3 regions of the Methylobacterium sp. UNCCL125 genome follow, and region 1 is predicted to be linked to each of the others. Evidence: riboswitches for the same ligand, from Rfam matches in the RefSeq annotation. Region 1 holds a riboswitch; each other region holds the start of a gene.
The links. Region 1 has a riboswitch for cobalamin ahead of BM396_RS11985 (TonB-dependent receptor). Riboswitches for the same ligand answer to the same signal wherever they lie in the genome.
Positions count from the first base shown of each region.

Region 2: it holds a riboswitch for cobalamin, as region 1 does, so the genes downstream of both, BM396_RS04295 (CbtB domain-containing protein) here and BM396_RS11985 (TonB-dependent receptor) in region 1, are expected to answer to the same signal.
Region 3: it holds a riboswitch for cobalamin, as region 1 does, so the genes downstream of both, BM396_RS06775 (TonB-dependent siderophore receptor) here and BM396_RS11985 (TonB-dependent receptor) in region 1, are expected to answer to the same signal.

Region 1 is NZ_FPBW01000010.1:98,944-102,213, forward strand. Features, by position in the region: gene BM396_RS11985 (TonB-dependent receptor) at 1-1,500, opposite strand, end outside; cobalamin riboswitch at 1,784-1,977, opposite strand; gene BM396_RS11990 (NUDIX hydrolase) at 2,084-2,551, shown strand; gene BM396_RS11995 (RluA family pseudouridine synthase) at 2,694-3,270, shown strand, end outside.
Region 2 is NZ_FPBW01000004.1:142,153-145,422, forward strand. Features, by position in the region: gene BM396_RS04290 (discoidin domain-containing protein) at 1-928, opposite strand, end outside; cobalamin riboswitch at 1,095-1,288, shown strand; gene BM396_RS04295 (CbtB domain-containing protein) at 1,324-1,506, shown strand; gene BM396_RS04300 (CbtA family protein) at 1,523-2,260, shown strand; gene BM396_RS04305 (DUF1636 domain-containing protein) at 2,253-2,654, shown strand; gene cobW (cobalamin biosynthesis protein CobW) at 2,651-3,270, shown strand, end outside.
Region 3 is NZ_FPBW01000005.1:303,520-306,789, forward strand. Features, by position in the region: gene BM396_RS06765 (patatin-like phospholipase family protein) at 1-162, shown strand, start outside; gene BM396_RS06770 (hypothetical protein) at 495-695, shown strand; cobalamin riboswitch at 1,262-1,468, shown strand; gene BM396_RS06775 (TonB-dependent siderophore receptor) at 1,705-3,270, shown strand, end outside.

The DNA.
Region 1 (3,270 bases):
GGCGTAGAGCGCGCTGTCCGGCGTCGGGTTGTAGACGAGGCCGAACCGGTAGCCCAGCGCCCGGTAGGTCTTCTCGAACCGCGATCCCGTCTGCAGGTCCTCCCGATTCAGCGTCGGCACGTCGAGGCGCACGCCGGTGAGGAACGAGAGCTTGTCCGACAGGATCAGACGGTCCTCCGCGAAGACCGAGGCTTGGCTCGTCTGCGTGGCGTAGGCCGGACGGGCTCGCCCGTTCTGCGGGAAGAGGCCCGGATCGTAGCCGACGAGCGGCACGCTGGTGGTCTGGTCGAAGTAGAAGTTGTTGGTGTGCCGGAAGTCGATGTGGTTCACGTCGAACCCGGCCACGAACTGGTTGGGCAAGCCGAACAGGCTGCCCCGGAACGTCGCGTCGAGCCGATCCCCGACCTGCTCCTGGCTGTGGTAGATTTCCAGATAATCGCCCCGGTCCACCAGCCCGGTGCCGCAGTTGTAGGAATATTGCTCGACGTCGAGCCAGTGGCGCCGGCTGGTGAGCCGGTAGGCGGTGTTGCGGATCGTGATGTCGGCCGAGGGCGACCATTCGGTCTTGAGCTGGGTCCAATTGTCGGCCCAGGTGATCTTCGCGTCCCGGACGTTGTAGTTGTTGAACCGGATGAGGTCCGGGATCCGTCCCTCGACGAGCGGCGTGCCCCAGTAGCGGGCGGGCTCCTGGTAGCCGAGATCGTGGCTCAGGGTGAACGCCAGATCGGCGCTCGGTCGGAACAGCAGGGCGGCCGAGACCGCGAGGTTGCGGAAATCGCCCTCCGGCCGGATCCAGCCGTCGGCGCGATTGCCGCTGACGTTGAGGCGATACGCGAAGGTGTCGCCGAACTCCGCTTGACCGATTCCACCGCCCGAATCGAACGCAAGGCGCGCAACGCCATCCGTGCCGACAACGGCGCGGGCGGCGTTGATCGGCACGAAGACCGGCTTCTTCGGCACCACGTTGATCACGCCGCCGATGGCGCCGTCGCCGTAGAGCACCGAAGACGGGCCGCGGAGCACCTCGATGCGCTCGACGTTCCACGTGTCGAACGGGAAGGTCACCGTGTTGGCGCCGACGTAGAAGCGCGTGCCGTCGTAGAGCTGCTGGATCGAGTTCGGGCCGGCGAAGCCCCGCGACGTGAAGGCGCCGTTGCCGTTGCCGGGTGCCGCGATGGTGGTGATGCCGGTGGCGTCCTGGGTCACGGCTTCGGCGATCGTATCCTGGCCGCGCAGCCGCGCGGTCTCACCCGACACGATGTCGAGGCTGGCCGGCGTCTCCAGCGGCGTCAGACCGAGGCGGCTCGCGGTCCGGTCCGGGGTGCGCAGATTGAGGCCGTTCGGCGCAGCGCGGTTCGGGTCTCCGCCCGCGCCGGCCACGGAGAGTTCATCCAGGGTGACGGCCTCCTGGGCGGCGGTCGGACTGGCGAGGAGCGCGAGGAGAACGCCACAGAGGGGAGCCGGCCCGCCGGAGCGGGCGCGATGGATCGAGCGAAGCATGGGGGAAGCGGTCCGTGCACGGCGCGCGCCGGCCCCTTCGTCCTATAAGCATTGTAATAACATTACAATGCCTCGACCATCTGGAAACCTGAGCCTGAACGGGTGCGCGGAGGCCTCCCGGAACAGGGATCGCAGGTCGCGAAACGGTGGAGACGGACATGGGAACGGCGTCGCGGGCGCGCTTGCTGTGGCACGTCACCGCGAACGAGGCCTCGGCGGCCGCCTCCCCTCGGGATTGACGGCGCCTCGACACCCGCCAGGACACCCCGCCCGGCGCGTTTCGCGTGTGACCACGGCTGACGGCAGGTCTCCTGGCTCGCGGGTCGCCGCCCTCGCACCGTCTTCCCGGGGTGACCCAGTGACGTGGTGGTGAAGGGCTCGCCGCTTACAGTTGCGGGGGCAGCCGCGGCTTCGGGGCGGACCCCTCATCGCGTTCCCTTTTGATCCCCGAGGGGAACCGTCGAGGAACAGCTTGGCCGTCGTGTGTCCGGGCGTCAACCGCACGTCCGGGAGTTGTCGTGGATCGATGCGGCGGTCCGCCGGTTCGTTGCGGCGCCGTCGGGAACGATCTAGCCGGTTCGGCATGACGGTCTGGCGTCCCCCTGCGGAGATCCGCGTGAAGGCCTTGGGGCTCCCCCGGCGCGGCGATAGCCTGCTGGTGGCGGAGATCCATGCGGATGACGGGCGGCTGACAGGTGTCCGGCCCCTCGGTGGCAGCGTCGCGTTCGGTGAGAGGGCCGAGGACGCGCTGATCCGGGAGTTCGAAGAGGAGCTCGGCGTCACCGTCACGGTGCTCGGCGGCCCGCGCGTCGTGGAGAACATCTTCCTGCACGAGGGGCAGGTCGGGCACGAGGTGCTGTTCCTGTTCCCGGTCGCCCTGCCGCCCGGCCGGTTCGACGGACAGGAGCGCTTCGTCTTTCACGAGGATTGCGGCACCGCCTGCGTGGCGCGGTGGTGCGATCTCGACGGGCTCGACGTCCCGGGCGGGCCGGAACTCTTCCCGACCGGCCTGAAGGCCTGGCTCCGCGCGGCGTGGGACGCGGAGCCCTGACGGGCGCGATCGCGCTGCCGCCTTTGCCGCTGCGCGCGGGCGATGCTACAGCCGTGCAATCCCATCGGTCCGGACGTCCGCGACGCCGCGGCCCATGCGCCCGGACGCTCCGTCCGAAGCGGAGACGGGTGCCGGCGGAAGCATGACGACACGACCTCCCAAAAGCGGCGGGCCGAAGGGGCGCAAGCCTCAGGCCGGCAAGTTCGATGCGGGCAAGTTCAAGCCCGGCAAGTTCCAGGCCGATGGCCGTGCCCGTACGGGCCCGCGCACCAGCGCCCGCGACGCTGCAGAGCGCGCGGCCCGCAATCGCGGCGACGATGCGGGTGCGCGCGATCCCTGGGGTGCGCAGGGCGCCGCAGCCGCAGCCGCAGCCCCGGCCCGGCCCGCGAAGCCGCGGCGCGACGCCGCCGCGCCGCGCGGTCCGCTGGCGGCGAAGCCCGGCAGCCGGCCCGTTTCCAAGCGCTCGGAGGCCCCTGCGCCTGCCCCGGCCCCTGCCCCCGCGCCGACACCCGGTCCGACCCGCCGCGAGCAGCGCGCGGCCGCCTCCGCGACCCTCGCCTCCGGGGTGCAGACCCTGATGGTCGAGCCGGACGAGGCCGGCATGCGGATCGACCGCTTCCTCACCGCGCGTTTCCCGCTCCTGCCCTTCACCCGCGTGCAGACCATCGTCCGTAAGGGCGAACTGCGCGTCGACGGCAAGCGCGCCAAGCCGAACGACC
Region 2 (3,270 bases), on a different contig from region 1:
AGAAGGCGAAGGGCGGCTGCGGATAGTGCGGGTCGACCCAGGTGCTGAAAATGTCGCCCGACCGGATATGGATCAGGAGCTGATCGTCGGGCTTGGCCGCAAATGTCCGCGGCAGGCCGTTGAACAGGGGCCTGATCACATCCTGAACGATCGCGCGCGAGTCGATCGGGCCCTGCAGCGCCGTCACCCGCTCGAACTGCGTCGGATCGAAATACAAGCCGGACAGGAAGTAGCCGTCCGGCGGAAGCGGCTCGTCCGGCGGAATGAACGTGATGCCGTCGCAGGTCAGCCTCTGGGTCAGAAAGATCACCTTGCTGCGGTCGACCTTCGGGACCTTGATGTATTTCAGGTTGAGCGCCTTCGCGATCGAGACCGCGATGATGTACTGCACGAGGCAGTTGCCGAAGGCGCCGTTCTCGAACAGCGACAGGCCGACGAGGTTGCGGCTAGCGCGGCCAGGCGCGGCTTCGAGATTGTAGGTGACGTAGACGTTAGCGCCGGGCTTCTCGTTCAGGAGCGTGATGTCGAGCCCGAGTAGCGCCCGCAGGGCGATGAGGTCGATGGCGGCTTCATCGGCGCGGATGTCGACGCCTGCGACGAGCGCCGGATCCGGCACCGCGATCCGCACGAGACGCGCCCAGGCCCGCTCGTCGGCTCCGATGGCGGCCACGAGGGCGCCCGGCTTGGCGGTCCAGCCGACGATGTCGGGCGCGGACCACGTGACGCCGTCCTGCGAGACCTCGACGGCCACATCGCCGACCTCGGGCGCGACAGTATCCTGTACGGGTCGCAGCGCGACGGCGCGGATCGGAAAACGACCGTCCAGATCGATCTCGAGCCAGGCGGTGCCTTCGTCCTGTACGATCCGGGGGGCGCGGCCGGTGGCGAGATCGACGAGGACCGGGCTCGGATCGTCTGCGAGGGCCATCGGGTCTCCGAGAACTGAGCGGAGGTGCCCATGCCGGGCCGGCCGGGCATCCGGTGCGGCGGTGCCCGCATCGGGGCGCGGACGTCAAGCCCGGCCACCCGCGAAGGGACGCACGGGAATCCGAACGGATCTGGCGCCGCTCCGTTGTGTCGTCGCCGGCATGCGTCTACAACGTGCCGGTGACGGTGCCCTGGCAACGGGGTGAAAAGGGAATGCGGTGAGGGGTTTCGCCCCGATTCCGCGGCTGCCCCCGCAACTGTGAGCGGCGAGCGCCTGCCAAGCGCCACCGGAGCGATCCGGGAAGGCGGTGGGCGCGCCGAGCCGCGAGCCAGGAGACCTGCCGTCGCAACAGGATCCCGCAATGCCGCCGGTGGGGCGGCTGGAGACACTCGACGATGACCGCTCAGACCCTCGCCCCCGTCGCCGCCGGTACCCGCTCGTCGGAGCGTCCGGTCGCCGTCGCGCTCGCGGCCATGCTGGGCCTCGGCCTGCTGTTCATGGCGGGTTTCTCGCCGGCGATCGCGTTCCACAACGCGGCGCACGACTTCCGCCATACCCAGAACTTCCCCTGTCACTGACGCCCTCGGCGCAGGGATGATCATTCGGCTTCTGTCGGCGGCCCTGGCCGCCGGCTTCTTCGCGGCTGCCGTTGTGACGGGCCTCGAACTCACGCTGACCTCGCCGCTGATCGTCGCGGCCGAGCGCTACGAGCAGCAGGAACCCTCGCATCAGGCCGCGAAGGCCCTTCCGATCGTGCTCGCCCATGCCGGGCATGACCACGCCGCACCCGCCGCGGCACCGGAATGGCAGCCCGGCCCCGGACTGCCGCGGATGGCCTTCACCGGTCTTGCGACCCTCGTCGGCGGCGTCGGCTACGCCCTGCTGCTCGGCGCGGTGATGATCGCCTGCGGCCGCGAGCCGACGCCGCAGGTCGGTCTCGCCTTCGCGGTGGCGGGCTTCGCCAGCGTCGCCCTCGCGCCGGGCCTCGGCCTGCCGCCGGAACTGCCCGGCAGCGCCGCTGCACCGCTGGCCGCGCGGCAGGCTTGGTGGGTGATGACCGCGGCGGCGACCGGAATGGGACTCTACCTGATCACGATCCGCCGTGCTCTGATCACGATCCTGGGTGGCCTCGTCCTGATCATAACCCCCCACGTCGTCGGCGCCCCGCAGGCGCCGGAGGGCGCGTCGGAGCTTCCGGCCGCGCTGGCCGCACAGTTCGCCGCCCGGTCGCTGGCGATCAGCTTCGTCTTCTGGATCTTGATCGGGTTGGGGCTCGGCTGGGCGTGGCAGGCGTTTTCCCGCGACACGCAACGGGGAACGGCCCGTGCCTGAGACCGTCCTGTACGTCTGCACGACCTGCCGCCGTCCGGACGACGATCCGGATGGACCGCGCGCCGGAGCACGCCTTCTGGAGGCGCTTCAGGCCCGGAGCGCCGGCACGCCGGACCTGCGGATCGAGGCGGTGGAATGCCTGTCGGTCTGCAAGCGGCCCTGCACCGTGGCGGTCGCCTCGGCCGACCGCTGGACCTACGTCTACGGCGACATGGATCCGGCCGCCTCGGCGGAGACCATCCTCGCCGGGCTCGCGGCCTATGCGGCGACCTCGGACGGCATCGTGCCCTGGCGCGAGCGTCCGGAGGCCTTCCGCAAGGGCGTGATCGCCCGCATCCCCCCGTTCCCTGAACCCCGCCCGCTCCCCGCCGGCACCCTGGAGGCCGCGGAATGACCATCGTGAACAAGATCCCCTGCACCATCGTCACGGGCTTCCTCGGAGCCGGCAAGACGACATTGGTCCGCCACGTGGTCGAGAACGCCAGGGGGCGCCGCCTCGCCATCCTGGTCAACGAGTTCGGCGACGTCGGCTTCGACAAGTCCTTCCTCGCCGCCTGCGGGGTCGAAGGCTGCACCGAAGAAGCTATCGTCGAGCTGCCGAATGGCTGCATCTGCTGCACGGTCGCGGACGATTTCGTTCCGGCGCTGGAGACTCTCCTCGGCCGCGCCGAGCCGCCGGAGCACATCCTGATCGAGACCTCGGGCCTCGCGCTGCCGAAGCCGTTGGTTCAGGCGTTCCAGTGGCCGGCGATCCGCTCGCGGGTCACCGTCGACGGGGTCGTCGCAGTGGTCGACGGCCCGGCCGTCGCCGCCGGCGTCTTCGCGGACGATCCGGAGGCACTGGCCGCCCAGCGGGCCGCGGACCAATCGGTCGATCACGACAATCCGCTGGAAGAGGTCTTCGAGGACCAACTCCTCTGCGCCGACCTCGTGGTCCTCAACAAGGCCGACCTCATCGATGCCCCGACCCGCACTCGGGTGCGTGCCGAGGTGGAAGGCCACCTGCCCCG
Region 3 (3,270 bases), on a different contig from region 1:
GCCGAGCTGGGCTCGTCCTCGAAGCTCAACGCGGAATGGGCATTCCTGACGATGCTTCGGGACGAGGGACGCCGGAGCGCCGCGACCTTCCTGACCGATCATGGGCCGGATCTGGGCCGGCGTCCGTCGTTCGATCTCGACCGACTGCTCGAAGGCGTCTGACGCAGCCGGAACGCCCCATCGCGCATGACAGAGCTTGCTCAACTTGATCAATATCAAGGCGCCTATATTGATTTATGACTTATATTTATTTGGTATAAATGCAGCATGTGTTCCATTTGTCAGTCTTGCGCGTCGCAGATCGACGATATTTTGTCAGACTAAATGGGCCTCTGCCCAAGCCTCTTCAAACCGGTTCACGCGCATGATCGGCGCGGCACTTCGCAGTCGGACCGGCCCGTTTCCGGGGGAGCACCTTCAAACCGAAGACCGCTCGTCGCATCCGGCCGGCCCCGGAAACGGCCCGGCGCCCACAGACAGAGGAGTGAACGCTTATGCACACGATCCGGGCCTTTCGGGCGGCGCTGGCCGCCTTTCCCCTGTTGACCTTCGCGACGTTCGCGGACGCGACGGCCGCTGGCCCCGCACCGGGCAAGGCGCTGGCCGGACCGACGGTGTCGGAAGCCAGGGTCACCATCGGCCGTCACAAGGCACTTCCGAAGAAGAAGCGTATCCATCGCGAGCGGAAGATGTAGGGGCGATCGAGCGACCGCAAATGCACGACTGACTTGACCGGCTGGCTTAGAACCGAACCGATCGAGAGCATGTGTCCAATGCAAAGCCAGCCGGTCAGGGTATCGGGTTCGCGCCGAACGAGAAGTTTTGGCACGGGGCCACCGCGACCACGGCGATGACGCATGCCGCGATCCAAGGCTGGACGGCAAGGCTGGCCCTGAGATGGAGCGGGTCACCGAAGGACCGTATGCCGGGTCATGAGCTCGGGCCGCGCGTTCCGCAGTCAGCAACACGATGCCAAGAGCGTTCCATCGGATTTCCATTCAGCTGAGACGCTCGGCGCCCAGCGGCGCATGAAACAAGGCGTCGATGACCGCTCGTCCGTTCGGTTCAGCATAGCGCATATCCAGCCGCCATCGGCCCGCCGATCTCATTCGGACCCGCGTCGTCCGAGCCCAATCCGGTCCATCACCGCAACGTGAGAGCCGTGCATTCCATCGGGGATCGGACTGTGTCCATAGCGCCACACGTAACGTAACACTGTTACAAAGTTTGTCAGGCCCGTTGACCGGATGCGCGCCGGTGGCGAATATCGTCCAGCCAAGGTTCTTCGGGTCCCGGCCCGGAGCTAAGACGGGAATTCGGTGCGCTTTTCGGAGCGAATCCGAAGCTGCCCCCGCAACTGTGAGCGGCGAGCGCCTGCCACCGATGACCACTGGTGCTTGCACTGGGAAGGTCCGGCGGGCGCTTTGACCCGTGAGCCAGGAGACCTGCCTTCGGCACGATGACGTCCCTCGGGCGGGGTGCCCCGGCGGAGCGCGCGGTGTCGCCGTCTCGTGGGCGACGCTGCCCGTATCCCCGTGGCCTCCACCCGGCAACAGCGAGTGTGTGGTGGCGACCTCCGAACGTCCGTCTCTCGGCGAGCCTGCGCGGTTTTCAGCGCCATCAGCGCGTCGTCCGCGGACTCCGCATCGCCGTCGGCGGCTGGCGCTCGCCGCTGTCCTCTCGGCCGGACTCCCGATCGAGGACGTGCGGGCGCAGGAGAGCGTGACGTTGGAGGAACTCTCGGTCGAGCAGGTCGGGGAGGGTGCCGGCCGCACGACGGCCTCCGGGCGCGGCACCATCGGCCTGATCGGCCCGACGCCGGGATACGGAGCGGGCACGGCCGTCAGCGCCACGCGCACCGCCACTCCGCAGATCGACGTGCCGGTGGCCGTCTCCGTGGCGCCGCGGGAGACGATCACAGACCTCGCCGCCACCCGCGTAGACCGGGCGTTCAACTATCTGCCCGGCGTCGCCCAGCAGAACAATTTCGGGGGTCTCTCGATCTTCAGTTACGCCATTCGTGGTGTGACGACCTCGGAGATCTACAAGAACGGTTTCCCCCTCAATCGCGGGACCCCGCCTCCGCCCGACGCGCAGAACATCGAACGCATCGAGGTGCTCAAGGGACCGGGGGCGGCCCTGTTCGGACGCAGCGATCCCGGCGGGCTCGTCAACCTCATCACCAAGCAACCCACCGCCGAACGGTTCGTCGAGTTCGGCAATCAGGTCGATTCGTTCGGTCTGACCCGCGGCACCATCGATGCCGGCGGTGCCCTGAACGCGGACGGGACGGTCCTCTATCGTTTCAATCTCGCCGCACAGGGGGCCGGCAGCTTCCGCGACTTCGTGGACAGCGACCGGCTGCTCGTGGCTCCAGTGGTGAGTTGGCAGGTCACGCCGGACACACGCGTTACGGTCGAGACCGAGTTCGTGAAGAACCGCATCGTCTTCGACCGGGGCGTGATCGCGCTCAACCGCCAGCTCGGCTTCCTGCCGCTCTCGCGGTTCCTCGGCGAGCCCGGTCAGAGCACCTACCAGAACAACAATTCGCTGCAGGTCCGCGTCGATCATCGCTTCGATGAGAACTGGCAGATGCGGCTCGCCGCTTACTTCAACACCGGCGATCTGGAAGGGGAATCGGCGGAGATCCGCGGAATCGCCGCCAACAACCGCACCGTCTTTCGCGACCGCAACGTGCGCGACTATCGCTGGGACGTGGCGGTCGGTCAGGCCGACCTGATCGGGCGGTTCGATACGGGCGGCATCGGCCACACGCTCCTCCTCGGCATGGACCGGGAGAGCACCGACAGCCGGACGGTCTATCTGCGCTCGAACTTCCGCACGAGCCCCTTCGCCCTCGACATCTATTCGCCGGTCTATGGACAGGCGCTGCCGCCGATCACCATCCCACGCAACAATATCGAGCGCATCACCAATACCGGCCTCTACGCGCAGGACGAGATCGTCCTGAGCCCGGAATGGCGGGCGCTGATCGGCCTTCGGCTCGACATCTTCGAGCAGAGCTTCCGCGAGCGCGTGGTGCGCAGCCAAGTGGACCAGTCGCGGGTCGCGGCCTCGCCCCGGGCGGGCCTGGTCTACCGGCCGATCCCGGAACTCGCCTTCTACACCAATGTCGGCACGAGCTTCCGGCCGAATATCGGCACCGACGCCGCCGCCGTCACGCGCGGCACGGCGCTGCCGCCCGAGACCGGCCTCGGCTACGAGGTCGGCGCCAAGTCCGAATTGTTCGGCGGCAATTTGCTTCTCACC